DNA from 4 places in the Streptomyces sp. NBC_00237 genome. Region 1 is predicted to be linked to each of the others. Evidence: riboswitches for the same ligand, from Rfam matches in the RefSeq annotation. Region 1 holds a riboswitch; each other region holds the start of a gene.
What was found. Region 1 has a riboswitch for cobalamin ahead of metE (5-methyltetrahydropteroyltriglutamate--homocysteine S-methyltransferase). Riboswitches for the same ligand answer to the same signal wherever they lie in the genome.
Positions count from the first base shown of each region.

Region 2: linked by a shared signal. The riboswitch ahead of OG897_RS23055 (ribonucleoside-diphosphate reductase subunit alpha) and the one ahead of metE (5-methyltetrahydropteroyltriglutamate--homocysteine S-methyltransferase) in region 1 are both predicted to bind cobalamin.
Region 3: linked by a shared signal. The riboswitch ahead of OG897_RS19445 (CoA-acylating methylmalonate-semialdehyde dehydrogenase) and the one ahead of metE (5-methyltetrahydropteroyltriglutamate--homocysteine S-methyltransferase) in region 1 are both predicted to bind cobalamin.
Region 4: linked by a shared signal. The riboswitch ahead of OG897_RS11285 (cobalamin biosynthesis protein) and the one ahead of metE (5-methyltetrahydropteroyltriglutamate--homocysteine S-methyltransferase) in region 1 are both predicted to bind cobalamin.

Region 1 covers NZ_JAPEMT010000003.1:76,475-83,522, reverse strand. Annotated here, with positions in the region: gene OG897_RS27265 (glycoside hydrolase family 18 protein) at 1-491, shown strand, start outside; cobalamin riboswitch at 605-828, shown strand; gene metE (5-methyltetrahydropteroyltriglutamate--homocysteine S-methyltransferase) at 1,045-3,372, shown strand; gene OG897_RS27255 (DUF6817 domain-containing protein) at 3,409-3,993, opposite strand; gene OG897_RS27250 (LysR family transcriptional regulator) at 4,198-5,115, shown strand; gene OG897_RS27245 (hypothetical protein) at 5,119-5,736, opposite strand; gene OG897_RS27240 (HEAT repeat domain-containing protein) at 5,868-6,563, shown strand; partial or broken gene OG897_RS27235 (HEAT repeat domain-containing protein) at 6,569-7,048, shown strand, end outside.
Region 2 covers NZ_JAPEMT010000002.1:2,097,166-2,104,213, reverse strand. Annotated here, with positions in the region: gene OG897_RS23065 (helix-turn-helix transcriptional regulator) at 1-251, opposite strand, end outside; gene OG897_RS23060 (ribonucleotide-diphosphate reductase subunit beta) at 381-1,397, opposite strand; gene OG897_RS23055 (ribonucleoside-diphosphate reductase subunit alpha) at 1,397-3,796, opposite strand; cobalamin riboswitch at 3,941-4,082, opposite strand; gene OG897_RS23050 (GNAT family N-acetyltransferase) at 4,142-4,660, opposite strand; gene OG897_RS23045 (YbdD/YjiX family protein) at 4,760-4,990, opposite strand; gene OG897_RS23040 (carbon starvation CstA family protein) at 4,987-7,048, opposite strand, start outside.
Region 3 covers NZ_JAPEMT010000002.1:1,200,320-1,207,367, forward strand. Annotated here, with positions in the region: gene OG897_RS19425 (enoyl-CoA hydratase) at 1-473, opposite strand, end outside; gene mmsB (3-hydroxyisobutyrate dehydrogenase) at 470-1,525, opposite strand; gene OG897_RS19435 (enoyl-CoA hydratase/isomerase family protein) at 1,519-2,649, opposite strand; gene OG897_RS19440 (acyl-CoA dehydrogenase family protein) at 2,676-3,836, opposite strand; gene OG897_RS19445 (CoA-acylating methylmalonate-semialdehyde dehydrogenase) at 3,833-5,332, opposite strand; cobalamin riboswitch at 5,600-5,787, opposite strand; gene OG897_RS19450 (helix-turn-helix transcriptional regulator) at 6,037-7,047, shown strand.
Region 4 covers NZ_JAPEMT010000001.1:2,555,967-2,563,014, forward strand. Annotated here, with positions in the region: gene OG897_RS11275 (putative cobaltochelatase) at 1-379, opposite strand, end outside; gene OG897_RS11280 (cobyric acid synthase) at 662-2,236, opposite strand; gene OG897_RS11285 (cobalamin biosynthesis protein) at 2,233-3,183, opposite strand; cobalamin riboswitch at 3,254-3,393, opposite strand; gene OG897_RS11290 (hypothetical protein) at 3,542-3,763, opposite strand; gene OG897_RS11295 (inorganic phosphate transporter) at 3,792-5,078, opposite strand; gene OG897_RS11300 (lysozyme) at 5,257-6,048, opposite strand; gene OG897_RS11305 (class II aldolase/adducin family protein) at 6,279-6,941, shown strand.

The DNA.
Region 1 (7,048 bases):
GCTACGACTTCCACGTCAGCGGCGAGAAGAAGACCGCCCAGCAGTCGGCACTCTTCGCCCGGAACGACTTCAGCGTGCACGGCACGGTGGAGTCCTGGCTGAAGCGCGGCGCCCCCGCCCGCAAGCTGGTCGTCGGCATGCCGTTCTACGGTCAGGGCTGGACCGGCGTCACCGGCGGCGGCAACGGCCTCGGCAAGCCCGCGACCGGCCCCGCCCCCGCCAAGTGGGCAGCGGGTTACGCGGACTACAAGGAGCTCAAGCCCCTCGTGCAGCAGGGCAAGTTCGAGGTCCACCGCGACCTGCTCGCCGGACACGCCTGGCTGTTCGACGGCACGACCCTGTGGACGTACGACGACCCGCTGGTCCTCGCCACGAAGGGCGCGTACGTACGGGCCCGGGGGCTCGGCGGCGTGATGGCCTGGTCGCTGGACGCGGACACCGAGGACGGCGAGCTGTACCGGGCACTGGACCGGAGCCTCGGCCGACGCTGACCGCCTTCAGCAGGCGCAACTCGTCCACCACGGGCGGCCCGCACCAGGGCCGCCCGTTCGTCGTGCCCGCACCAGGACCGAAGCCCGGCAGACGGCACGCCCCACCCTGAACTAGTGTGTCTGGTGCAACTGGTTCGCCCTGCCCGCCAGGCAGGCGCGTCGTAAGAGGGAACCCGGTGGGAATCCGGGACTGCCCCGCAGCGGTGAGTGGGAACGACAGCCGTCATACGCACTGGGTCCTGACGGACCTGGGAAGCGACGGCCGGTAGGTGTCTGCCAGACGGATCGGCAGGCGTGCCCGCGAGTCCGAAGACCTGCCCGTCGCCCGTACGTGACCCATCGCGTACGGACAATCCCGGTGACCTCGTGGGCGGGTCGGCGTACACATCAGGCGGAGGACCGCACCCGTAACGGGTGCCGTCCGGTCTCCGCCCGATCTCGTCATCCCTTCGCGCCCGTGTCGTCCTCCGGGATTCTCAGGAGTCATCTCGCGAAGGAGATTTCCGTGACAAGTTCCGTGACCGATTCCGCGACAAGTTCCGTGACACCTTCCGTGGCGTCGAGTTCCACGACCTCGAAGTCCGCAGCCGGGGCAGCACGGGCCACCGTGTACGGCTATCCCCGCCAGGGCCGGAACCGCGAACTCAAGAAGGCGATCGAGGGCTACTGGAAGGGCAAGGTCACCGCCGACGCCCTGAAGGAGACCGCCCGGGCCCTGCGCCGCACGAACTGGGAGCAGTTGGCCGAGGCGGGCCTCCACGAGGTGCCCACCGGCGACTTCTCGTACTACGACCACGTCCTGGACACCAGCGTCATGGTCGGCGCGATCCCCGCCCGCCACCGCGAGGCCGTCGCCACCGGCTCCCTCGACGGCTACTTCGCCATGGCACGCGGAAACCAGGACGTCGCACCGCTCGAAATGACCAAGTGGTTCGACACCAACTACCACTACCTGGTACCCGAGCTGGGGCCGGACACCGTCTTCACGGCAGACTCCACCAAGCAGGTCGGCGAGCTCGCCGAAGCCCTCGGTCTCGGCCTCACCGCACGCCCGGTACTGGTCGGCCCCATCACGTACCTCCTCCTGGCGAAGCCCGCCCCGGGGGTGGCCGCCGACTTCGAACCGCTCACCCTCCTCGACCGCCTCCTCCCCGTGTACGCCGAAGTCCTCGCGGACCTGCGGGCCGCCGGGGCCGAGTGGGTGCAGCTCGACGAGCCCGCCCTGGTCCAGGACCGCACCCCTGCCGAACTGAACGCCACCGCCCGCGCGTACCGCGACCTCGGTTCGCTCACCGACCGGCCGCAACTCCTCCTCGCCTCCTACTTCGACCGTCTCGGTGACGCGCTGCCCGTCCTCGCCAAGGCACCGGTCGAGGGCCTCGCGCTCGACTTCACGGAGTCCGCCGCCGCCAACCTCGACGCGCTGGCCGCCGTCGGCGGCCTGCCCGGCAAGCGCCTGGTCGCGGGCGTCGTCGACGGCCGCAACATCTGGATCAACGACTTCGAGAAGTCCCTCACCACCCTGGGCACCCTCCTCGGCCTCGCCGACCGCGTCGACGTGGCCGCCTCCTGCTCCCTCCTGCACGTTCCCCTCGACGCTTCCGCCGAGCGCGACGTCAACCGGGAGATCCGGCGCTGGCTGGCCTTCGCCCGGCAGAAGACGACGGAGATCGTCACGCTCGCCAGGGGACTCACCCAGGGAACGTCCGCCATCGCCGCCGAACTGGCCGCGAACCGGGCCGACTTGGCCTCCCGTGCCAACTCCCCCATCACCCGCGACCCGGCCGTCCGGGCCCGCGTGGACGCCGTCACCGACGCGGACGGCCGCCGCTCCGCCCCGTACGAGCAGCGGACGGCAGCCCAGCGCACCCACCTGAACCTCCCGCTCCTCCCCACCACCACCATCGGGTCCTTCCCCCAGACCACGGAACTCCGCACCGCCCGCGCCGACCTGCGCGCCGGACGGATCGACACGGCGGGCTACGAGGAGCGGATCGCGTCCGAGATCCGCGATGTCCTCGCCTTCCAGGAGAAGGCCGGAATCGACGTCCTGGTGCACGGCGAGCCCGAGCGCAACGACATGGTGCAGTACTTCGCCGAACAGCTCACCGGCTACCTGGCGACCCAGCACGGCTGGGTCCAGTCGTACGGCACCCGCTACGTCCGGCCGCCCGTCCTCGCGGGCGACATCTCGCGCCCCGAGCCGATGACCGTACGCTGGACGTCGTACGCGAACTCGCTCACGGACCGACCGGTGAAGGGCATGCTGACCGGCCCGGTGACGATGCTCGCCTGGTCCTTCGTACGGGACGACCAGCCGCTCGGCGACACCGCACGCCAGGTCGCGCTCGCCCTGCGCGACGAGGTCAACGACCTGGAGGCGGCCGGGACTTCCGTCATCCAGGTCGACGAACCCGCCCTGCGCGAAACGCTCCCGCTGCGCGCCGCCGACCACGCCTCCTACCTCGGCTGGGCGACGGAGTCCTTCCGCCTCACGACCAGCGGCGTACGCCCGGACACCCAGATCCACACCCACATGTGCTACGCCGAGTTCGGTGACATCGTGCAGGCCATCGACGACCTCGACGCGGACGTGATCAGCCTGGAGGCGGCCCGCTCGCACATGCAGGTGGCCCGCGAACTCGCCGAGCACGGCTACCCCCGCGAGGCGGGTCCCGGCGTCTACGACATCCACTCCCCGCGCATCCCCTCCGCCGAGGAGGCGGCGGCCCTGCTCCGCAAGGGACTTGAGGCGATCCCGCCCCAGCGGCTGTGGGTCAATCCGGACTGCGGCCTGAAGACCCGGGGCTGGCCGGAGACGCGCGCGTCGCTGGAGAACCTGGTGACGGCGGCTCGTACCGTACGGGGTGAACTGAACTAATTCGTGGGCGAGTCGGCCGGAGGGGACTGCGGGTGGTCACGCCCCCTCCGGCCGACGCTTCCCGTCCGTGCCCAAGTCCGCCCGCCCCAGCACTTCGGCGCATCCCCGCCGGGCCCCGGGGCTCAGCAGCTCCCCGAACCGGTGGAAGAGAACGAGGAGTTGAGGCCCGTGACGTTCCCGGAACGCGGCATCGACCCGTGCGATGTCGAGTTCGTTGGCGGCGGTGAGTTCCGCGAAGTCCCGCTTCTCCTGGAGGGCGGGGACCCGGCTGAGACCGGTGAAGCGGTCCGTGAAGCGCATGCCGGGATCGGCGAACACCGGATACACGGCCTGCCGGTCACAGCTCGCGTAGAAGTAGACGACGGCCTCGGCCTCGGAACCGGCCGCGTCCCTCAGCCGTACCCGCTGATCGAGCGGGAGCAGGGCGGCGGCGAAGCCGTCGGTGCCGTACGCCGCATGGCACAGGCCCGCGATCCGGAGCGCGGGCCGAGCCCCCCACTCGGCAAGCTGCCCCCGTACGCGGTCGAGGTGGGCGAGGAGGGTGCCGCCGGGGTGGGGAAGAGTGGCCGCACCCTGCTCGTGCAGGAGTCGGCACACGGCACGTTCGGCGTCGTGTCTCATCGGCAGCTTCCCTCCCGGACATCACCACGTCACGGCTCGCGCACGAATCGGTCGGCACCCGACCGGCCCCGCCCACCGTCTAGAACAGTCCGCGGAACCGGCCGGGTTGCCGCCTCGGGCCCTGCGAGAAATCGTCCCTCGCCCCCAACCCCCAGTCAATCCTAGGGTTTCCTCACCACCTCCCAAGCTGTAGCTTCACCTTCCATGACCCTCGACGACCTCCGCGTCTTCGTCGCCGTGTGCCGCACCGGCAGTCTCAGCGCCGTCGCCCGCGAGCTGTCCTGCACGCAGTCCGCGGTGAGCCAGCACGTCAAGCGCCTGGAGCGCGAAACCGGCCTCGCCCTCCTGGAACGCCTTCCGCGCGGGGTGGAGCCCACACCGGCGGGCAGGCTCCTGAACGCCGCGGCGGCGGGCAGCCTGGGCGACATCGATCACGCCGTACGCCGACTGCGCGAACTGGCGCGCGGCGAGGGCGGTTCGATACGGATCACCACCGGCGGGACCACGGTCCGGCACTTCATGTCCGAGGCCGTGGTCGACTTTCGCCAGCAATTCCCCGGTGTCAGACTTGAGTTCAGGACGGCTACCTCCAGCCGGGACTGCTTCGACGCGCTCCTCGCGGGCGGCCTCGACCTGGCCTGGATCACCTTGGGGGAGCCCGTCCGGAGCATCGAGCAGCGTCCCGTAGTCGCTCTCCCCTGGGTGCTGGCCGTCGCCACGGACGACCCCATCGCCGCCAAGTCCACGGTGACCACAGCCGACTTGAAGGACATCCGCCTGATCGCCCTGCCCGAGAACACCACTTCCCGCTCCCGCCTGGACGCCTGGTTCACGACGTCCGGCATCGAGCCCGTCTCGGACACCAGCGTCGCCGACTGGGACACCGCGATCCTGCTCGCCGAACTCGGCCTGGGCCACGCCGTCGTCCCCGACCTCCCCGCCTGGCACGGCCCCGCCCACCCCCGGCTGCGTCTGATCCCGCTCCCCGAGCTGCCTCCGCTCCGCACGGGCTGGGCGGTCCGCCGCTGGGAGGCGCTGCCCCCACTGGCGCGGGCCTTCGCGGACACGGTGGAGGAGAGCTGCGCACGCACCTTCCCCACCGGGCCCGACCGCGCGTCATGAGGGTCAGTCCCCCCTGATCTCCGCGTGCGCCAAGAGGAACTCCGTCGCCCGCGCGATGGTCTCCGCCGAGGTGGCGTACACCGCCCCGGACTCCTCCTCCGACCGGTCCGCCCCGGTGGCCGCGTACCACCACGCATGGGCGTCCGGGTCGTGATGAATGACGGCGCTGCCCCCCGCGTACGCGAGCGGAACGGACTCCCCGGCGGACCTCTTCACCACCGCGTGCGGCCACTTCAGTCGAGCCGACTGCCGCTTCAACCCGCCCCAGGCCGAACCCAGTTGGACGTACGTTGCCCCACTCCGCCCCGCTGCCGTCGCCGCGCTCTCCGCCAGCCGGTCGACGGACTGCTTGGCCTCGTACAGCGCACGCAGCATCGCCAGCTGCACGTCGGGCGCGGCCATGAGCACGGGATCGAACTCCTTCCCGGCGGCCCGGTAGGCGGCGGCGCGCGTCGAGATGCCCCGCGCGAGCGCACGGACGGCGTCGAGCACCTTGTCGTCCATGGCCAGCGAGTCGTCCAGGGTGGGATCGACCCAGGCGGGCTCGACCTGGGCCGCGAGGGCGGCCCAGAAGTCGGGGTCGTTCTTGTCGGGGGTCGGGACAGCCACGATGTCATCCATACGACAAGCCTAACTGTCATGGCACCCCATCGACAAGTCTTCCTGTCGGACCCCGAGACAGGTTATGCCCCCGTTCCGCTTGACCTTGACACGGTGACAAGGTCTTCACTGTGGTCGAGGAGGTGGTCCCGATGACCATGGCGGAACAGGAATCACAGACCGCACAGACCACACACGACATCAAGGTCGAGCGGGCGCTCCGCGCACTGCTGGACGACCGTGCCTCGGTGCGGCTGCGGGCGACGATGGCCGTCGGCACGGCCCCCGACCCCCGCTTCGTCGGCACGCTCGTCGAGCGCTGCGCGGTCGAGCCCGACTTCCAGGTCCGCGAGATGCTGACCTGGGCACTGACCCGCCACTCGCCCACCCTGACCCTCCCCGCACTCGTCGGCGCACTCCGCTGTGAGGCCGCGCAGGCACGCAGCCAGTCCCTGCACACCCTCTCCAAGATCGGGGACCGTACGGCGTGGCCCGCGATCTCCCGGGCGCTGCTGTCCGACGCCGACGACGAGGTCGCGCGCAGTGCGTGGCGGGCGGCGGTCGTGCTCGTGCCGGAGGACGAGAAGCCCGGACTGGCCGCAGTACTGTCGACACAGCTCGGGCGGGGCCCGCACGCGACGCAGCTGAGCCTGAGCCGGGCGCTGGTGGACCTCGGCGAGGTGATCGTGCCGGTCCTGCACGCGGCGGGCTCGCCTGCCGACCCCGCCGTACGTGCACACGCGCTCGCCACGGAGCGGCTGCTGCGGGACCCGGAGGCCGGGTTCGAGTCCGCGATCGAGGAGGCCAAGCGGGTGGCGATGCTGGGCCCGGGCCGTACGGAGGAATAAGAACAGTGCTGATCGGTGAGGTGGCGCGGAGGTCCGGGGTCAGCGCCCGCATGCTCCGGCACTACGAGTCGCTCGGCCTGGTGCGCCCCTCGGAGCGCAGTGCCGCGGGCTACCGGGAGTACTCCGGCGAAGACATCCGGCGGGTCTTCCACATCGAGAGCCTGCGGTCGCTGGGGCTGTCGCTGCGGGACGTCGGCCGTGCCCTGGACGACCCGGCCTTCACCCCGTCCGACCTCGTCGCCGACCTCATCCGCCAGACCCGCGCACGCATCGCCGCCGAGACCGAGCTGCTCAACCGGCTGAGCCGGATCGACGCCGCGGAACCGGCGGGCTGGGAGGACGTCCTCCAGACCACGGCGATGCTCCAGGCCCTCGGTTCGACGAACCCCGCCAGACGCCAGAGCGCCGCGCTCTCCTCCACCGAGGAGGTGCCGGTGCCGGTGGAGGCTCTGGTCGAGGCATTGCTCAGCGAGCCGGAACCGAAT
Region 2 (7,048 bases), on a different contig from region 1:
GGCAGGAAGCGGGCGAACACGCCGCCCGTTTGCAGCGCTTCGTCCAGTCGTCGTGCGTCGCTCAGTGAGGGGATGCGGCGGCCCGCCTCGATGTGCGCGATGTGGGTGCGGGTCATGAAGGCCAGGTCGGCGAGTTCCTGCTGCGTCAGGCCCGCCTGCTCCCGGCGGGCCTTCAGTTCGTCGCCGTAGGGGGTGGTGTTCCTGCGGGGCTCGGGCTGGGGACGAGGCTGCGAAGAGTGGTCGGGGTGCATCTCAACTCCCTTGCAGGCGGGGCAGAGTGCTCTGCAAGGTACGCCGAAGGGCCCCTCCCCGCAGGTGGAACAGTCGCGTTCCACCCCATCCGGTGAAGGGGCCCTCAAGCGTGCGTACTGCCGTACGGCCTAGAAGTCGTCGTCGAATCCGACGGTGCCCTCGACGGCCACCTGGTACGCCGAGACGCGGCGTTCGAAGAAGTTCGTCAGTTCCTGGACGCCCTGGAGCTCCATGAAGGAGAAGGGGTTCTCCGAGCCGTAGACCGGAGCCAGGCCCAGGCGGACCAGGCGCTGGTCGGCGACGCACTCCAGGTACTGGCGCATGGACTCGGTGTTCATGCCCGGCAGGCCGTCACCGCACAGGTCGCGGCCGAACTGGAGCTCCGCCTCGACGGCCTCCTTGATCATGTCCGTGATCTGCTGGCCGAGCTCGTCGTCGAAGAGGTCGGGCTCCTCCTCGCGGACGGTGTCGACGAACGCGAAGGCGGCGTCCATGTGGCAGCTTTCGTCACGGAAGACCCAGTTCGTCCCGGTTGCGAGACCGTGCAGCAGGCCCCGCGAGCGGAACCAGTAGACGTAGGCGAAGGCGCCGTAGAAGAACAGGCCCTCGATGCACGCCGCGAAGCAGATCAGGTTGAGCAGGAAGCGGCGGCGGTCGGCCTTCGACTCCAGGCGGTCGAGCTTCTCGACCTCGTTGATCCACTTGAAGCAGAACTGCGCCTTCTCGCGGATGGAGGGGATCTCCTCGACGGCGTCGAACGCGGCGGCGCGGTCGTCCGGGTCGGGGAGGTAGGTGTCCAGAAGGGTCAAGTAGAACTGGACGTGGACGGCTTCCTCGAAGAGCTGGCGCGAGAGGTAGAGGCGCGCTTCGGGGGAGTTGATGTGCTTGTACAGGGTGAGGACGAGGTTGTTCGAGACGATCGAGTCGCCGGTCGCGAAGAACGCGACGAGGCGGCCGATCATGTGCTGCTCGCCCGGGGTGAGCTTCGCCAGGTCCGCGACGTCCGAGTGGAGGTCGACCTCCTCGACGGTCCAGGTGTTCTTGATCGCGTCCCGGTAGCGCTCGTAGAAGTCCGGGTAGCGCATGGGGCGGAGAGTCAGCTCGAAGCCCGGGTCGAGGAGGTTCTTGTTCTTGTCGGTGCTCATTACTGGCATGCCTCGCAGGACTCGGGGTTCTCAAGGGAGCAGGCGAGCGCTTCGGCGTCCGTCACGTCGGTCACCTGCTGGGCGGGGAGGGTGGTGGGGGCCGCGACCGAGGCGCTCTGCGAGCCCGCGGCGCGGGCGATCCGGGTGGCGGGGCGCGAGCGCAGGTAGTACGTCGTCTTCAGGCCCTTCTTCCAGGCGTACGCGTACATCGAGCTGAGCTTGCCGATGGTGGGCGTTTCCAGGAAGAGGTTCAGGGACTGGGACTGGTCGAGGTACGGGGTGCGGGCCGCGGCCATGTCGATCAGGCCGCGCTGCGGGATCTCCCAGGCGGTGCGGTACAGGTCGCGGACCTCGGCCGGGATCCAGTTGAAGCCCTGGACGGAGCCGGACGCGTCGCGCAGGGCCTCGCGGGTCTGGGCGTCCCAGACGCCGAGCTCCTTGAGGTCGCGGACCAGGTAGGAGTTCACCTGGAGGAACTCGCCGGAGAGGGTCTCGCGCTTGAAGAGGTTGGAGACCTGCGGCTCGATGCACTCGTACACGCCCGCGATGGACGCGATGGTGGCCGTCGGGGCGATGGCCAGGAGGAGCGAGTTGCGCATGCCGGTCTTGGCGATGCGGGCGCGCAGGGCGTCCCAGCGCTCGGGCCAGGCGGACTCGACGCCGTAGTGGTCGGGGTGCAGCACGCCTCGGGCGGTGCGGGTCTTCTCCCAGGCGGGGAAGGAGCCCGCGCGCTCGGCGAGGTCGCAGGACGCCTCGTACGCCGCGAGCATGATCCGCTCGGCGATACGAGTGGAGAGCGCGGCCGCCTCCGGGGAGTCGAAGGGGAGCTTCAGCTTGAAGAAGACGTCCTGGAGGCCCATCGCGCCCAGGCCGACCGGGCGCCACTTGGAGTTGGAGTTCCCGGCCTGCTCGGTCGGGTAGAAGTTGATGTCCACGACGCGGTCGAGGAAGGTGACGGCGGTGCGGACGGTCTGGTCCAGGCGGTCCCAGTCGATCTCGCCGTCGGCGAGGACGAAGGCGCCCATGTTGACCGAGCCGAGGTTACAGACAGCCGTCTCGCCGTCGTTGGTGACTTCGAGGATCTCGGTGCACAGGTTGGAGGAGTGGACCGTGTGGCCCGGCTCCGCCGTCTGGTTGGCGGTGCGGTTGGAGGCGTCCTTGAACGTCATCCAGCCGTTGCCGGTCTGCGCGAGGGTGCGCATCATGCGGCCGTACAGCTCGCGGGCCGACATCGACTTCTTGGCGAGACCGGCGGCCTCGGCCTTGCGGTAGGCGGCGTCGAACTCGTCGCCCCACAGGTCCACCAGCTCGGGGACGTCGGCGGGGGAGAACAGCGACCACTGGCCGTCCTGGTCCACGCGGCGCATGAACTCGTCCGGGATCCAGTGGGCGAGGTTCAGGTTGTGGGTGCGGCGGGCGTCCTCGCCCGTGTTGTCGCGGAGCTCCAGGAACTCCTCGATGTCCGCGTGCCAGGTCTCCAGGTAGACCGCCGCTGCGCCCTTGCGGCGGCCGCCCTGGTTGACGGCCGCGACGGAGGCGTCGAGCGTCTTCAGGAACGGCACGATGCCGTTGGAGTGGCCGTTGGTGCCCCGGATCAGGGAGCCGCGGGCGCGGATGCGCGAGTACGAGAGGCCGATGCCGCCCGCGTGCTTGGAGAGGCGCGCGACCTGGTGGTAGCGGTCGTAGATCGAGTCCAGTTCGTCCATCGGGGAGTCGAGGAGGTAGCAGGACGACATCTGCGGGTGGCGGGTGCCGGAGTTGAAGAGCGTCGGCGAGGACGGGAGGTAGTCCAGGCGGCTCATCAGGCGGTACAGGGAGGCGACCTCGGCGAGAGCCCGCTCGCTGTCGTCCTCGGCGAGGCCGGAGGCCACGCGCAGCATGAAGTGCTGCGGGGTCTCGACGACCTGGCGGGTGATGGGGTGGCGCAGCAGGTAGCGGCCGTAGACCGTGCGCAGGCCGAAGTACTCGAAGCGGTCGTCGCCTTCGAGGTCGATCAGCTCGTCGAGCGCCGCCGCGTGCTTCGCGACGAAGTCGGCCGTACGGTCCGCGATGAGCCCTTCGCGGTGACCGACGGCGACGGACTCGGAGAAGCAGCCCACGCCCTGGGTGGCCGCCTCGTCCCGGATCGTACGGGCGAGCAGGCGAGCGGCGAGGCGCGAGTACGCGGGGTCCTCGGAGATGAGTCCTGCGGCGGCCTCGGTGGCGAGCTCCCGGAGCTCGGCGGCGTCCGAGCGCGCGTTGCGCCCCCGCAGGGCGGCGGCGGCGACCCGGCCGGGGTCGGTGTCGGTCAGGTCGGCGGTCAGGTCGGTCAGGGTGCGCAGCAGCGCGGTACCCGGAGCGTCCTGGTTCTCAGCCTGACTCTGCTCGGCGATGGCCGGATCGACTGGCGCGATGGTCACGTGGGGGCTCTCCCTCGCTCGGCGCGGGGCCACGAGGCGGGGAGCGGGGGCGCGCGAGCACACGTCAGCCCCGAAAAGGGCGTACGTCGCCTGGCGTCCACCGGCCCAACCGCGAGGCCCGGACGTATCGGAATCCGGCTCGGTCGAGCCGGATCGGCCGTCGGCAGGTCCTCGGACTTGGCGGTGCGCAAAAGCGCACATGACACACCGTTGCGGGACAGTTCCGGATTCTCACCGGATTCCCCTGCGGCGACAGCGAGGACGAGCATACATGTGGTGGGTCCCCGTTGGGGAACCCACCACATGTTGTGTCGCGTGCCGACCACGCGGCCCGGTTTTCGCGGGTTACAGGGCCTTTTCGTACGTCAGGAGCCCCAGTCCCGGCACCGGTTCCCAGTCCCGTTCCGGCGTCCGTACGAAGCCGAGGCGCTCGTAGATCCGGTGCGCGCCGCGCATCGCGGGCTGGGTCGACATCACCAGCCGTACGACCCCTTCCGTGGCCTGTGCGCGGGCGATGCAGGCCCGTACGAGCGAGGCGCCCGCCCCTCGGCCCCGACCGGCGTGCGCGACCGCGAGCATGCGGAATTCGGCCTCGTCGGCCTGAGCGATGTCCTGGAGGGGGCTGCCCTGGGGAGCATAGGTGACGGTGCCCAGGAGAGTCCCGTCGGCGTCCACGGCGACGAGCAGTTCGGCCTTCTCGGCGCGGGTCGCGGCGTCGCGCAGGACGGTCAGGTACGGGTCCTGGGGGCCGCCGGAGAGGAGGTCGTCGCCGAGGTAGGCGCCGGCGGTGATGTCGCCCACTTCGGGGTATTCGGCGGGTTCGGCGGTGCGGACGCGGATGTCTTTTCGGGCAAGCACAGTCATGCCCGGCAGTGTGCAACGGCGAAGGCCCGGCGTCCCACCCCGTATCGAGGGGCGGAACACCGGGCCGTACACGTCCGTGAGCGGAGGGATCCGATCCGCTCAGCAGCAGCGGAAGCCGTCCCGGGGGTCGCCCTCGCGGGCGTCGGTGCGGCTGCGCTCGAAGGCGCGGCGGGTCATCACGGGGGCGTCCGGATCGTGCGACCTGGCGTGGGCGACGTACCGGTCGTACGTCGCCTCGCCGGTCAGCTCGCGTACGAACAGGCGCAGGCGGGACAGCCGGTGCCGCAGGCCCGCGGTGCTCAGTGCGTCCTTCGGCGCCCCCGTGCTCATGCCTTGCTCGCCTCCTTGACCGAGCCGCCCTCGGGCCCGATTCCGGCTGCCGCCAGCTCCGCCTTCTCCTCCTTGGTGGCGAAGAGCGAGGCGGGCGCGACGATCTTCGACTCGACGTACGGGGTCTCGCTGAGCCTGACCCCCGCCGGGTTGCGGATCGCCTTGAGGCAGGCGCGGCACGCCTCGAAGAGGACGACCACGATCAGTACGGCGAAGAGGACGGAAAGGATGCCGTCGACCGTGGAGTTGGTGACGATGGTCTCCATCTGGTCGCGGTTCTTGGCGAGTCCGACCTTGTCGAGGCCCTTGTCCAGGGCGCTCTGGTAGACGTCGCGCTGGGCGAAGAAGCCCACCCTCGGGTCGGCGGAGAAGATCTTCTGCCAGCTCGCGGTGAGGGTGACCGCGACGTCCCAGAGGAGTGGGATCGCCGTCACCCAGGCGTACTTGAGCCGCCCGGACTTGATGAGCAGGGTGGTGCAGACGGCGAGCGCGACGGCGGCCAGGAGCTGGTTGGCGATGCCGAAGAGGGGGAAGAGCTGGTTGATGCCGCCGAGCGGGTCGTGCACGCCGACCCACAGGAAGTAGCCCCAGGCGATGACGACGATGGCGCTGGCGATCCAGACGCCGGGCTTCCAACTGACGTTCTTGAACGGCTTGTAGACGTTGCCGAGCATGTCCTGGAGCATGAACCGGCCCACGCGGGTGCCCGCGTCGAGCGTCGTGAGGATGAACAGCGCCTCGAACATGATGGCGAAGTGGTACCAGAACGCCTTCATCGCGGTCCCGCCGAAGGCCGCCGAGAAGATCTCCGAGAGGCCGAGTGCGAAGGTCGGGGCGCCGCCCGTACGGTGCAGCAGGCTGGCCTCCTCGACGTCCTTGGCGGCCTGCGCCAGGTCGGCGGGGGAGATGGTGAACCCGAGGTTCCCGACCGCCGTGGACGCCGCCTGCACGGTGTCGCCGACCAGGCCGGCGGGCGAGTTGATGGCGAAGTACAGCCCCGGGTCGATGATGCAGGCGGCGATCAGCGCCATGATCGCGACGAACGACTCGATCAGCATGGAGCCGTAGCCGATCGTCCGGATCTGCGTCTCCTTCTGGATCATCTTCGGGGTGGTGCCCGAGGAGATCAGCGAGTGGAAGCCGGAGAGCGCGCCGCACGCGATGGTGATGAACACGAACGGGAACAGCGAACCGGCGAAGACCGGCCCCGTGCCGCTGGTCGCGAACTTGGTGATGCCGTCCATCTTCAGCGTCGGCAGCGCGATCAGCACGCCCACCGCGAGCAGGCCGATCGTGCCGACCTTCATGAAGGTGGAGAGGTAGTCGCGCGGGGCGAGCAGCAGCCACACGGGCAGCACCGACGCGAGGAAGCCGTAGATCACCATCCAGATGACCAGCGTGCCCGGCTCCAGGGTGAACGTCTCGGCCCACGAGGACTCGGCGACCCAGCCGCCCGAGACGATCGCGAGCAGCAGCAGGGCGACGCCGATGAGCGAGACCTCGGTGACCCGGCCCGGACGCAGGATGCGCAGGTAGATGCCCATGAAGAGGGCGATCGGGATGGTCATGCCGATGGAGAAGACGCCCCAGGGGGACTCGGCGAGCGCGTTCACGATGATCAGGGCGAGCACGGCGAGCAGGATGATCATGATCGCGAACACGGCGATGAGCGCCGCCGCGCCGCCGACCGCGCCGATCTCGTCCCGCGCGATCTGGCCGAGCGAACGGCCGTTGCGGCGGGTGGAGAAGAACAGCGTGACCATGTCCTGGACGGCGCCCGCGAAGATGACGCCCGCGACGATCCAGATCGTGCCGGGCAGGTAGCCCATCTGGGCCGCCAGCACGGGCCCGACCAGCGGGCCCGCGCCCGCGATGGCCGCGAAGTGGTGGCCGAAGAGGACGCGGCGGTCGGTGGGGTGGAAGTCCACGCCGTCGTTGTTGAGTTCGGCGGGGGTGGCGCGGGTCTTGTCGACCTTGAGCACCCGGTTGGCGATGAACTTCGAGTAGAAGCGGTACGCGATGGCGTACGAGCCGAGGGCCGCGGCCAGCATCCAGGCC
Region 3 (7,048 bases), on a different contig from region 1:
TCCATGGCTTTGGCCTTGCCGACCGCCCGGGTCAGCCGTTGCGAGCCGCCGATGCCGGGGATGACACCGAGTTTGATCTCCGGCTGCCCGAACACGGCGCTGTCGGAGGCGAGCAGGATGTCGCAGAGCATCGCCAGCTCGCAGCCGCCTCCCAGTGCGTAGCCGGAGACGGCGGCCACCGTCGGCGTACGCAGGCCACCGAGCCGGTCCCAGGCGCTGAACCAGTCGTTCAGGTACATGTCCGGGTAGCCTCGCGGCCGCATCTCCTTGATGTCGGCACCTGCGGCGAACGCCTTGGGCGAGCCGGTGAGGACGACACAGCCGATGTCCGGGTCCCGGTCGAGGTCCGCCGTCGCGGCGACGACCTCGTTCATCACCTGGAGGTTGAGCGCGTTGAGCGCCTGCGGCCGGTCGAGGGTCAGGAGCGCGGTGCGCCCCTTGCGCTCGACACGGATGGTCTCGTACGTGTTCACGCGTCCTCCTCGCCCGTGCCCCTGTGCACTTGGGTGGGTTCCCTTTCCGTACGCGACACCCTCGCGGGTTCCCTTTCCGTACCTACGACTTCCGTACCTACGACGGGCTCGCGTTCCCTTTCCGTACCTACGACCGCCGTGAGTTCCCTTTCCGCACTCACTGCTGACCGTTCCCTGACCGCCGAGACGATCCCGGAGAAGTCCTTCTCGGCACCTGTCCCCTGGGCGTAGGCGGCGTACAACTCGGCTGCACGAAGGCCCAGTTCCGCGTCGACACCGCCCGCCCGCGCCGCGTTCGCCGCCAGCCCCAGGTCCTTGGCCATCAGCGGTGCGGCGAAGCCCGGCCGGTGGTCGCGGTTGGCAGGACTGCCCGGCACGGGTCCCGGCACCGGGCAGTTCGCGGTGAGCGCCCAGCACTGGCCGGACGCCGTGGAAGCCACGTCGTACAGGGCCTGGTGCGACAGGCCGAGGCTCTCGGCGAGGACGAACGCCTCGCTGACGGCGATCATCGAGACGCCCAGGATCATGTTGTTGCAGATCTTCGCGGCCTGACCGGCACCCGGCTTCCCGCAGTGCACCGCCTTGCGCCCCATGGCCGCCAGCAGCGGCTCCGCCTCGGTGAACTCCGGCGTGTCACCGCCCGCCATGAAGGTCAGCGTGGCCGCCTCCGCGCCCACCACTCCCCCGGACACCGGGGCGTCCAGGGACCGCATCCCGGCGGCTCCCGCGGCCTCGTGGGCCGTACGGGCGTCGGCGACGTCGATGGTCGAGCAGTCGACGAACAGGGTGCCAGGACGGGCGGCGGCCAGCAGTCCCTGCTCGCGGTAGAGGGCCAGGACGTGCCGCCCGGCAGGGAGCATCGTGATCACCACGTCCGCCGCCGCGGCGGCCTCGGCCGCCGATGCGGCCGGTTCCACTCCGGTTGCGGCGGCCGTGGCGAGCAGGTCGGGGAGCAGGTCGTGGCCGAGGACCCGGTGGCCCGCCCTGACGAGGTTGGCGGCCATCGGGCCGCCCATGTGGCCGAGCCCGATGAAGGCGACAGTGCTCACCAGGGCACCTCCTGCGAGGCCGAGTCGGAGGACGAGGACAGGGAGAGGTCGCCGCCGGGCGGCGGTGCGAAGTAGCGCGCGACGTCCGCCTGCGTGACCTCGCTCAGTGACGCGGGCCGCCAGCGCGGGCGACGGTCCTTGTCGATCACCTGCGCGCGGATGCCCTCCACGAGGTCGTACGACGTCAGAGCGGCGCAGGAGACCCGGTACTCCTGCTCCAGGACCCTTTCCAGGGGGCCCAGTTCACGCGCCCCGCGCAGGGCCGTGAGCGTCACCTTCAGGGCGGTGGGCGACTTGGTGGCGAGCGTGTCCGCGGCCTCCGCCGCCGCCCGCGAGCCGTGGGCGCGCAGCCGGGACACGATCTCCTCGACGGTGTCGGCGCTGTAGCAGGCGTCGATCCAGTGCTGGTGCTCGGCGAGTTCGCCGGGTGGTGCCTGTCGGACGAAGGACGTGAGGACGTTACGGACCGGCCGCAGCGCCAGGTCCTGCCGCAGCCGAGGCAGATCCGCCTGCGGTACGAAGTGGTCGGCGAGACCGCACAACAGAGCGTCCCGCGCGCCCAGTTGGACCCCGGCGAGCGCCACATGCGTGCCCAGCTCGCCGGGTGCCAGGGCGAGCAGGTAGGTGCCGCCGACGTCGGGCACGAAGCCGATCCCGGTCTCCGGCATGGCGATGCGAGAGCGTTCCGAAACGATACGGACACTTCCGTGCGCACTCACGCCAACGCCGCCGCCCATCACGATGCCGTCCATCAGGGCGACGTACGGCTTCGGGTAGCGCGCGATCCGGGAGTTGAGCCGGTACTCGTCCCGCCAGAAGGCGGCAGAGGCACTTCCCGGCGTACCGCCCGACGCACTCGCCCCGGCCCCCTCAGACCCCCGGGAATCCCCGGAACGTGCGTCCTCATAGATGCTGCGGATGTCTCCTCCCGCGCACAGCCCCCGCTCCCCCGCCCCCGTGAGCACCACCGTCTCGACGGCCGGATCGCGCTCCCCTGCGGTCAGCGCCGCGTCGAGGGCCCGTACCATCTCGTGGTTCAGGGCGTTCAGGGCGCGGGGGCGGTTGAGTACCAAGGTGGCCGCCCGCCCCTCCCGACCGCACAGAACAGCGTCCCCGGAGGCGTCCACGGGGCTCGCCGCCCGGCTTACCGGGCTCACCGGAACGCCTCCGTCAGCCCGCGGGCCACGATGACGCGCATGATCTCGTTGGTTCCTTCCAGGATCTGGTGGACCCGGAGGTCACGGACGATCTTCTCGACGCCGTACTCGGTCACGTAGCCGTAGCCGCCGTGCAGTTGCAGGGCGCGGTCGGCGACGGAGTATCCGGTGTCGGTGGCGAAGCGTTTCGCCATCGCGCAGAGCTGTGGGGCCGCCGGGTCGCCCCGGTCCGTCGCCCCGGCCGCCTGCTGCACCAGCGAGCGGGCGGCGGCGAGTTCCGTCGCCATGTCCGCCAGCCGGAACTGGAGCGCGGAGGAGTCGAGCAGCCGCCCTCCGAAGGCTTTCCGGTCGGCGAGGTACGTGAGGCTCTGGTGGAGGGCACTGCGGGCACCGCCCAGCGAGCAGGCGGCGATGCCGAGCCGCCCGCCGTTCAGGGCGTTCATGGCGATGCGGAAGCCGTCGCCGACGCGCCCGAGCAACCGGTCGGCGCGGACGCGCACGCCGTCCAGGACGACTTGGCGGGTGGGCTGCGCGTTCCAGCCCATCTTCGTCTCGTTCGGCCCGAAGGAGAGTCCGGGGTCGTCCTTGTCGACGAGGAACGCGGAGATGCCGCCCGCCCCTTCGCCGCCGGTGCGCGCCATCACGACGTACACCTGCGATACGCCCGCCCCGGAGATGAACTGCTTCACCCCGGTGAGGACGAAGTCGTCGCCGTCGCGCTCCGCGCGGGTGGTGAGGGCAGCGGCGTCGGAGCCCGCGCCCGGTTCGGTGAGGCAGTAGCTGCCGAGGTCCTCCATGGAGCACAGCCGGGGCAGCAGACGTGCTCGCTGTTCCCCGGAGCCGTACGCGTCAATCATCCAGGCGACCATGTTGTGGATGGAGAGGTAGCCCGCGACGGACGGGCAGCCGGAGGCCAGTGCCTCGAAGATCAGGACTCCGTCGGAGCGGCCGAGGCCGCTGCCGCCGACGTCCTCGCGGACGTACACCCCGCCGAGCCCGAGCCCTGCGGCCTTGCGCAGCACGTCGACGGGGAAGTGCTTGTCCTGGTCCCAGCGGACGGCGTACGGGGCCAGCTGGTCCTGGGCGAAGTCCAACGTCGTCTCCACGAGGGCCTGTTGGTCCTCCGACAGTACGGCTGAGGTCGTCATGGCGCTCATCCCATGGTCGGGATCGTGAAGCTCGCGCCCTCCTTGGCCCCGGAGGGCCAGCGCGAGGTGACGGTCTTCGTACGGGTGTAGAAGCGGATGGCGTCGGGCCCGTGCTGATTGAGGTCGCCGAAGCCGGACCGCTTCCAGCCGCCGAAGGTGTGATAGGCGACGGGCACCGGGATGGGCACGTTGACGCCGACCATGCCGGTGTTGACGCGGCGGGTGAAGTCGCGGGCGGTGTCGCCGTCGCGGGTGAAGATGGCGACACCGTTTCCGTACGGGTGCTCGCTGGGCAGCCGCAGCGCCTCCTCGTAGTTCTCGGCGCGTACGACGCAGAGCACGGGCCCGAAGATCTCCTCCCGGTAGATGCGCATCTTCGGGGAGACCCGGTCGAAGAGGGAGGCTCCGGCGAAGAAGCCGTTCTCGTGTCCCGGGAGCATGAAGTCCCGTCCGTCGACGACGAGTTCCGCCCCTTCCACGACCCCGATGTCGACATAGCGGCGCACCCACTCCTGCGCGTCCTTGCTGACGAGGGGCCCGAAGTCGGCCTCGGGATCGTCGGAGCGTCCGATCCGGAGGGCTCCGACACGTTCCTTGAGCGCCGCGACGAGCCGGTCCGCGGTCTCCTCGCCGACCGGCACGGCCACGGAGATCGCCATGCAGCGCTCCCCCGCCGATCCGTAACCCGCGCCGACGAGGGCGTCGACGGCCTGGTCGAGGTCGGCGTCCGGCATCACGATCATGTGGTTCTTGGCACCGCCGAAGCACTGGGCGCGCTTGCCGTGGGCGGCCGCGGTGGCGTACAGGTGCGCGGCGACCGGGGTGGAGCCGACGAAGCCGAGCGCGCCGACGCGAGGATCTTCCAGGAGGGTGTCGACGGCTTCCTTGCCGCCGTTGACCACGTTGAGGACACCGGGCGGCAGCCCGGCCTCCAGGAAGAGTTCCGCAAGCCGCAGGGGTACGGAGGGGTCCCGCTCCGAGGGTTTGAGGATGAAGGCGTTTCCGCAGGCGAGGGCGGGTGCGGCCTTCCACAGCGGGATCATCGCGGGGAAGTTGAAGGGGGTGATTCCGGCGACGACGCCGATCGGGGAGCGCAGCGAGTGGACGTCGATGCCGGTGCCCGCGTTGTCGGTGAACTCACCCTTGAGGAGATGGGGAATCCCGGCTGCGAACTCCACTACCTCCAGGCCGCGTTGGAGGTCACCGTGCGCGTCGGCGACGGTCTTGCCGTGCTCGGACGACAGCAGCCGGGCGAGGGAGTCGCGCTCCTCTTCGACGAGCTGGAGGAAGCGCAGCAGGACGCGGGCGCGCCGCTGGGGGTTCCAACCGGCCCATTCGTGCTGGGCGTTGACGGCATCGGTGATGGCGGCCTCGGTGTCGGCGCGGCCCGCGAGGGGCACGCGCGCCTGCACCGTGCCGTCGTTGGGGTCGTACACGTCGCCGAAGAGGCCGGAGGTGCCGACGGTGTGCTTGCCGCCGACGAAGTGGGTGAGTTCTCGGACCATGGAGTGCCTGCTCTCGTCAGGTGAGATCCGGGGGAGGGCACGGCGGACCGCCGACGGGCGCACGGGTGCGTGCGGTGCCGGTGGACGCCGTGGGACAGGGGACGACGGGACCGCGTACGGGGCGATGCGCGCGCGGGGAGGCGCGGGCGGGTCCCTCGTACGGGTTTCGAAGTCCTATGAGCGCAGGGTGAGTTGAGTGCGCCCCGCCGGATCACCAGGGTCGTGGGTACAAACCGGTGCCATGCGTGTCTGCTCCATCCTCGTGGAAAACACGGAACGTTCCGCGGCCGGTATCCTGACTCCCGGATCTCCGCGTGCCGCCCGCCTTCCCGACCGGCCCCTCAGGGCCTCGTCAGTGGCGAGTGGTGACAGCACACTCCCCGGTCACAGTGGCGGGACCGTGCCGGATTCACACCGGCTTCCCTGCACCGCGGACCTTGTCCCACGACGATATAGTTGGACGTCCTAGTAAGTCCACCCCCCACCTTCCGCCACTAACTCCCCTCACCTGTAAGCCCGTTCTCCGCTCACAGTCGAGGCAGGACGGGCCACCGCAGACCCCAACAAGGGTGACCCGTGTGGCGGTTCGGGAGAACTCCCGTCCGAACCGTGGTGGTCTTCTGATCGTTTGGTAGGCATCCTGTTCGATCATGGGTGGCACAGTGGGCGTCCGCTCGGGGTGGGCCGTGGCGAGGAGAAGGCGCGTGCTGGAGATAGCAGGGGTCGGGGCGGCGGAGGAGCGGGTCTACCGCCTCTTGGTGGAAGTACGGGGTGCGGGCGTGGACGAGATCGTCCAACGGCTCCACATCCGGGAACGCGAGGCGGCGTTGCTTCTGTCCTCCCTGCACGACAAAGGTCTGGTCGGACGGCTGCCGGGCGACGGCGGCATGCGGTACGTACCCGTCCCGCCGGACGTGGCGCTGCAGCCCCTGCTGGCGCGCGGCCAGGAAGCGCTGGAGTGGGCGCGGCGCGGAATGGAACAGCTCGCCGAGGAGTACCGGGCGGACGGTCGGCGCCATGACGCCGGGCAACTGGTCGAGGTGATCACTGGCAGCGGCGCCATCCGCCAGCAGTTGCGCCAACTCGCCTACGGGGCCCGCAGTGACCTGCGGTGGTTCTGCAAAGCCGATCCGGTGGCACTGCGCGCCCAGGACAACGACGAGGAGTTCGAGCTGCTCGCTCAGGGCATCCGCTACGAGGCGATCTACGAACGGGCCTGCCTGGAGCAACCCGGCATGGTCGACAACGTTGCCCAGGGCATCCGCGCCGGTGAAGCGGCCCGCGCCACCAGCACACTGCCCGTGCGCATGGTGATCGTGGACAGTTCCGTCGCCGTCTGCCCGCTGATGCCGGGCGGCGCGACCGCCGCCCGGGGCGAGCCGACCGCCGCCGTCATCCGCAGCAGCAGTCTCCTGGACGCCCTCGTCGCCCTGTTCGACATCCAGTGGGCGGCGGGGACCCCGCTGCACGTCACCGAGGAGGGCGTACTGGCCGACTTCGCCGGCGGCATGGGACCGGGCGCCCGTCTCGCTGACGACGAACGCTATCTGCTCTCGCTGGTCGTCGCGGGCGTGGCGGACAAGTCGATCGCCAGCCAGCTGGGTGTCAGTCACCGCACGGTGCAGCGCCGGATCACCGCACTGATGCAGCGGGCGGGCGCGACGTCGCGTACGCAGCTGGTGTGGCAGGCGGCGCGGCGCGACTGGCTGTCGTAGC
Region 4 (7,048 bases), on a different contig from region 1:
CCAGCAGCCCCGGCTCGAACGCTTTCACGCCCTCGCTGAGCGCCCGCTCGATGTCGAGCGCGCCCACGAGGCGGTCCTCGGAGGCGCCGACCGGCAGCTCCACCATCCGCGCGTCCCGCGCCACGCCGTCGGCGCTCGCGTGCGGGCCGTCGGGACACGCCGTATCGGGCGCGGCCGGGTCGCACGAGAACCGGCACCCCTCCACCACCGCGACCTGCGGCATCAGCGCCGCGAGCGCGCGCACGGCGGTGGACTTGGCGGTGCCCTTCTCGCCCCGTACGAGGACGCCGCCGACGGCGGGGGACACGGCGTTGAGCAAGAGCCCGAGCCGGAGGTCGTCCTGCCCGACGATCGCGGTAAAGGGATAAGGCGTACTCATACGGTCTCCATCATCGGTTCGTCACTTCCGTGCGGCCGGGTGGTGGTCCCGGTCATGTGCGCGTGCGTCATGGCCGGCCGCGTCCACGCGGCGCCGCTTCCGCCGAGCCTCCTTGGGCGGCGGGGCCGCCCCCGGGGGGGGCGAGGGGGGGACCCCCTGCTCGAGCGAAGCCGAGAGCTTGGGGGAGGGCGGGCAAGGGGGCGGCCTCTCTCGCTCCGGGCCCGCCCCGGAGCTGGCCCCGCCTCGCCCCGGTGCAGCCCGCACCCCGCCCGGGGCCCCGCCTCACCCCCGTACCCCCGGCGGCACGAACGGCAGCCCCACCGGCGCACCGGACTCGATCAGCCGCCACAGCCCGTCCGTGTCCGCGTGCTCCTCGATCAGGTCCCCCAGCCGGTCCAACTGCTCCTCCCGCAAGCCCCCGAAGCTCGTGTCCGGAGCAGGCACGAACCGGCGCCCGGAAGCCACTGCCACCTCCCGCAGGAACGCCCGCCGGAATCCGTCGCTCTCCAGCGACCCGTGCCAGTGGGTGCCCCACACCGCCCCCACCCGGCACCCGTCCAGGCTGTGTCCATCGTCATCAGAGATGAACCCTTCCCCGCCCAGCACTTCCGCCACCCCGTGATGGATCTCGTAACCCTCCACCGGCTCGCCCAGCGCCGAACCCACCGGCCGTGCGAGGGTCTTCTCACGGGCGAACCTCACCCGCACCGGCAGCAGCCCGAGCCCCTCGACGACCCCGGCCCGCGACTCCACCTCGTCCTCGATCAGTTCGCCCAGCAGCTGGTAGCCGCCGCAGATCCCCAGCACCGGCAGCCCCTCGGCGGCCCGCCGTGCCAACGCGTCGGCGAGTCCCCGTTCGCGCAGCCACTCCAGCGCCCGGACCGTGCCCCGCGTTCCCGGCACGACCACCAGGTCCGCGTCCGCGAGCTCCTCCGCCCGGTCCACGAAGCGGACGACCACGCCGGGCTCCGCCGCCAGCGCGTCCACGTCCGTGAAGTTCGACATCAGCGGCACCGCGCACACCGCGACCCGCAGCACGTCCTCGCCGACCGGCGGCGCGACCACGGACTCCCGGACCGCGCCCCGCAGCGACACCCGCAGCCCGTCCTCCTCGTCGATGCCCAGCCCGTGGGCGAAGGGCAGCACGCCGTACGTCTTGCGCCCGGTGAGGTCCTCCAGCATGTCCAACCCGGGCTCCAGCAGCGACACATCGCCCCGGAACTTGTTCACCAGGTAGCCCGCGACCAGCCGCTGGTCCTCCTTCGCCAGCAGCGCCGTCGTCCCGAAGAACGACGCGAAGACCCCGCCCCGGTCGATGTCCCCGACTACCACCACCGGGAAGTTCGCGGCCCGGGCGATCCCCATGTTGACGATGTCGGTCCGCCGCAGATTGATCTCGGCGGGACTCCCCGCCCCCTCGCAGATCACCGCGTCGTAACTCGCGCGCAGCTCCGCCAGGCACTCCGTGACCGTCCCGAGCAGCGCCTCCCGGTGCCCGCCCTGGACCCCCTTCCCGTACGTCTTCCCGCCCGCCGTGCCGAAGAAGCCGCGCGCGCTCATCTCGCCCACGGGCTTGCCGAGCAGCACCACCTGGCTCGACTTGTCGCTGCCGGGCTTGAGCAGGACGGGGTTCATGAGAGCGGTCGGCTCGACCCGCGCCGCCTGCGCCTGCATCGCCTGCGCGCGGCCGATCTCCGCGCCCTCCCGCGTCACGAACGAGTTCAGCGACATGTTCTGCGCCTTGAACGGGGCGACCTTCACCCCCTGCCGCACCAGCCACCGGCAGATCCCCGCCGTGACCACGCTCTTGCCCGCGTCCGACGTGGTTCCCGCGACCAGCAGTCCGCCGCCGCTCATGATGTACGCCCCTTCAGCACGGACGCCGCCAGCCGCCCCGCCGCACACGCGGCCAGCGCCAGCACGCCCACCCGGCGCGACAGCCGCACCGCACGTTCGATGTCGGGCACGGCCACCGGCCGCCCGCTCTCCCCGTTGAGCACCGCCCGGTGCTCCACCCGGCCCGCGTACGACAGCGTTCCGCCGAGCCGCACGCCCAGCGCGCCCGCGAAGGACGCCTCGACCGGGCCCGCGTTGGGGCTCGGGTGGGCGGCGGCGTCCGCACGCCAGGCCCGCAGGGCGCCCCGGGTGTCGTCCCCGGCCAGCACCGCGAGCGCCGCCGTCAGGCGTGCCCCCGGCCAGCCCGCCACGTCGTCCAGGCGTGCCGAGGCCCACCCGTACCGGCGGTGGCGCGCCGACTTGTGCCCGACCATCGCGTCCAGCGTGTTCACGGCCCGGAACGCGACGAGGCCCGGCACGCCCCCGACCGCACCCCACACCAGCGCGCCCACCACCGCGTCCGAGGTGTTCTCGGCGACGGACTCGACCACGGCACGCGCCATCTGCTGGCCGTCCAGGGCCTGCGGGTCGCGCCCGCACAGGTGCGGCAGGCGTTCGCGGGCCAGCTCCAGGTCCCCGGCGGCCAGCGCCCCGCCGATCGCACGGGCCTCGCGGCCCAGTGACGTACCGCCGACGACGGACCACGTGGCGGCGGCCGTCAACGCGACGGAGGCGGCGGGGGAGCGGCGTACCAGACGGGAGGTGACGGCGGCGGCCGTGGCCGCCCCGCCGACGCAGACCAGGGTGTGCAGCACGCCCCGTCCCCGGTCGTCGCGCCACAGGACCTTCTCGACGGCTCCGGCGGCACGCCCGAAGGCGGCGACGGGATGGCCGTGACGGGGGTCGCCGAAGACGGCGTCACCGAGCATCCCGAGAGCCGCACCGACGGCGAATGTGTACGGGGGCATGACAACGGAACCGCGTGTACCGCAGCCGGGCATGGCGACGTGTCCTTAACTCAGGGTCCGCGCCCTGCGTTCGACGTGACGAGCGGCTGGGAGTTCCTGGCTTCCGTACGGCTCTCGCGAGCCGCACGGTGACAGTGGCGGGACCGCGCCGGATTCGCACCGGCTTCCTCTCCATGCCGCCGTAATGGCTCCGGCAGTCCACCACGCCCCGCGAACAACCGTCAACCTGGGGTTGACCTGCGGGAGGCCGGTGTGCGGAGGCCCACAGGGGGTCGCCGAGGGGTCCACGGGGGCGCACGCAGAACCGCCCCGCGCACGGGGCGCGGGGCGGTTCTGTGAAGCGGGGGTGGAGCGCCGGTCAGGCGACGATCAGGAAGATGCCGTACGCCACGGCCGCCGCGCACAGCGCGAAGCAGGCGTACGCGCCCGTGCGCGCCATGGCCGCCGAGCCGCCCGAAGCGGTGGCGCTCTCCTGCTTGGCGAGGCCCACGATGCCGAGGGTGAACAGGCCCACCAGAGCGATGGTGGCCACGAGGCTGACACCGAAGACGGTGCCGAGAGCTGCCCAGTCGATGTTCATGCGATTGCGTCCTTAGACCCTTGGGCCCTCAGACCGACGCGGCCGGGCGGGCCGGTTCGGCGGGGGAGTGGATGGTGGCCTTCAAGTCGCCGGTGGCCGCGTGGGTGGCGTCGGACGGGAAGACACCGGCCGGGGGCGGGGTGACCGCGGCCATGGCGGTGGTGACGACACCCGCGGGCTCGGCCGGGGCGAGCGGGGCGGCCGGGCCCTGCAGGTCGTCGGCGGTGACGTTGGTGTGGTCGACCGGCTTGCGGCGGGACAGCGTCCAGATCACGCCGGAGCCCGCGACCAGCAGGACCGCGACGGCGGCGACGCCCCACGTGCCCTGACCGGTGAGGAACTCGGCGGCCGCGGCGACCGCGCCGGCGGCCGGCAGCGTCAGGCCCCAGGCGACGAACATCCGGGTCGCGGTCGACCAGCGGACCACGCCGCCCTTCGGCGCGAGGCCCGAGCCCATCACGGAGCCGGAGCAGACCTGGGTGGTGGAGAGGGAGAAGCCGAGGTGCGAGGAGGCCAGGATGACCGTCGCGGCACCGGTCTGGGCGGCGAAGCCCTGCGGCGGCTTGAGGTCGGTGAGGCCCTTGCCCATGGTGCGGATGATGCGCCAGCCGCCGAGGTAGGTGCCGAGCGCGATGGCGACACCGGCCGAGACGATGACCCACAGCGGGGGGTTCGCGCCGGGGGCCAGCACGTTGCCGGTGACCAGGGCCAGGGTGATGACACCCATGGTCTTCTGCGCGTCGTTGGTGCCGTGCGCGAGGGAGACGAGACCGGCGGAGGCGATCTGGCCCGCGCGGTAGCCCTTCGCGGTGGCCTTCTCGTCGGTCTTGGACGCCAGCTTGAAGGTGAGCTTCGTGGCGAAGTACGCGGCGAGACCGGCGACGATCGGCGCGGCGATCGCGGGCAGCAGCACCTTGGTGATGACGACGCTGCCGTTGACGCCGGAGGCGCCCACCGACATCAGGGTGGCGCCGATGAGGCCGCCGAAGAGTGCGTGGGAGGAACTGGACGGCAGGCCGATCAGCCAGGTGAACAGATTCCAGAGGATGGCGCCGACCAGTGCCGCGAAGATCACTTCCGTCGTGATGCCGCTTTCGTTGATCAGCCCCCCGGAGATCGTCTTCGCGACCTCCACGGAGAGGAAAGCACCAACGAGGTTCAGCACGGCGGACATGGCCACCGCCGTCTTGGGCTTGAGTGCGCCGGTCGAGATGGTGGTCGCCATCGCGTTGGCAGTGTCGTGGAAACCGTTCGTGAAGTCGAACACGAGAGCGGTCACGATCACGATTCCGAGAAGGAGCGTGATGTGTTCCATTTACCCAGGCAATCGTTTGAGGTCAGTGGCTGTTGGAACGTAAGCAACCTGAGTGAACGGAAGATGAACTGGGCGGGGCGTCCCGGTGACCCGAAATGCCGTGCCGCCGTTCCGGTTTTCACCGGAACGGCGGCACGGGCGGGTTCTCCCTAGGGACGTCTGGGGGCGCCCGGGGCCGTCAACGCCGCGTGAAGGCGCTCAGCCTGCCGTGCGACCCGTTGAAGAGATTCTGGTCACCCGGAAGTGCGCCCCGGGCGTTGTCGAACTGCCAGATCGTCCAGTACGACCAGCCCGCGGGCAGCGGACCCGGCGAGGAGTTGTAGCGCGCCAGCCACAGGGCGTGGTTCCGGCCGAACGCCGTGCTCCTGCCGGTGCACTCGTTCCACCAGAGCGTGGTCGTGTAGATCACCGGACGGCGGCCCGTCCTGCGGCGCACCTCGTCGCTGAAGGACGTGATCCAGGTCCGCATCTGGGCGGGCTTCAGCCCGTAGCACTTGTTCCGCTTGTTGATCTTCCGGTACGGGTTGTTCTCCAGGTCGACCGCGGGCGGCAGGGTCTTCCCGTCGTTCCGCCAGCCCCCTCCGTTGCGTACGAAGAAGGCCGCCTGGGTCCTGCCCGACGACTGGTGCGGCAGCGCGAAGTGATAGGCGCCGCGCTTGATGCCGGCCTTGCGGGAGCCGTTGTACTGCTGGGCGAAGTGCGGATTGCGGTAGGTGTGGGACTCGGTGGCCTTGACGTAGACGAAGGTCGCACCTTTCTTCTTCGCCCTCCTCCAGTCCACGTTCTTCTGGTGGCCGGAGACGTCGTGGCCGCGCGGCTGGGCGGCGGCCTCGGCCGGACCGCTCAGCAGGACCGTCGTGCCCAGGGTGAGGGCGGCGGTGGTGACGGCCGTGGCGGACAGGGCTCGGGCGCGGACGCGTCGGGCGCGGGCGCGGACGCGCCGGAGGAGCGGTTTGTGATCACGGGCCATGATTCCCCCCCGGAATGGCTACGTGCATGACAAATCTGGGCAGAGGCTACTGGAAGATCCGGAAACTCCGGTCGATCTCCGGCCAATTCCACCGGGGGCGGTGTGCGGACGGTCTGCCGGGCTTACGGAGCCGGGGCCTCCGGGCTACAGTGCGCGCCCGCCCTGCCCGCCGGGTGCCCGGCCCCCGGCCGGTCCTGCCCGCCGGATGCCCGGCTGGCAGGATGCGGGGCATGACGACACGGGTGACGGACGCGGTGACGGCGGCATGGCGGGACCTGGTGGACACGGCCCTGCGGTCGGTCGCCGACGGGCTGGTCGTCGGGACCTCCGGGAACGTCTCGGTGCGGGTCGGCGACGACCTGATCCTGGTCACCCCGAGCGGTGTGCCCTACCACCGGCTCACCGCGGACGACGTGACCGGCGTGCACCCCTCCGGCCGCCGGATCCTCGGCGACCTCGTCCCCACCAGCGAACTCCCCCTGCACCTCGCGGTGTACCGCGACACGGACGCCCGGGCCGTCGTGCACACCCACGCGGTGCACGCCACCGCCGTCTCGACCCTCGTGGACCGGCTGCCCCTCATCCACTACATGGCCGCCGCGATGGGGGGCCGGATACGTACGGCGCCCTATGCGACGTACGGGACCGAGGAGTTGGCCGAGAACGCCCTCCTGGCCCTCCGCGACCGCACGGGATGCCTCCTCCGCAACCACGGGACCCTCACGTACGGAGACACCCTCGCCCGGGCCTACGACCGCACGGCCCAGCTGGAATGGATGTGCCGGCTCTGGCTGACGGCCTCCTCGGTCCCCGGCCACTCCCCAACCCTCCTCTCCGAGGCGGAACTCGACCTGGCCGCGGAACGCCTGCGCGGCTACGGGCAGACGGGATGACCCGCCACCCCCGCCCCGCTTCCGCCCAGCCCCCTTGGGCGGCGGGGCCGCCCCCCGGGGGCGGGACGGGCGGGCAAGGGGGCGGCCCCTCTCGCTCCGGGCCCACC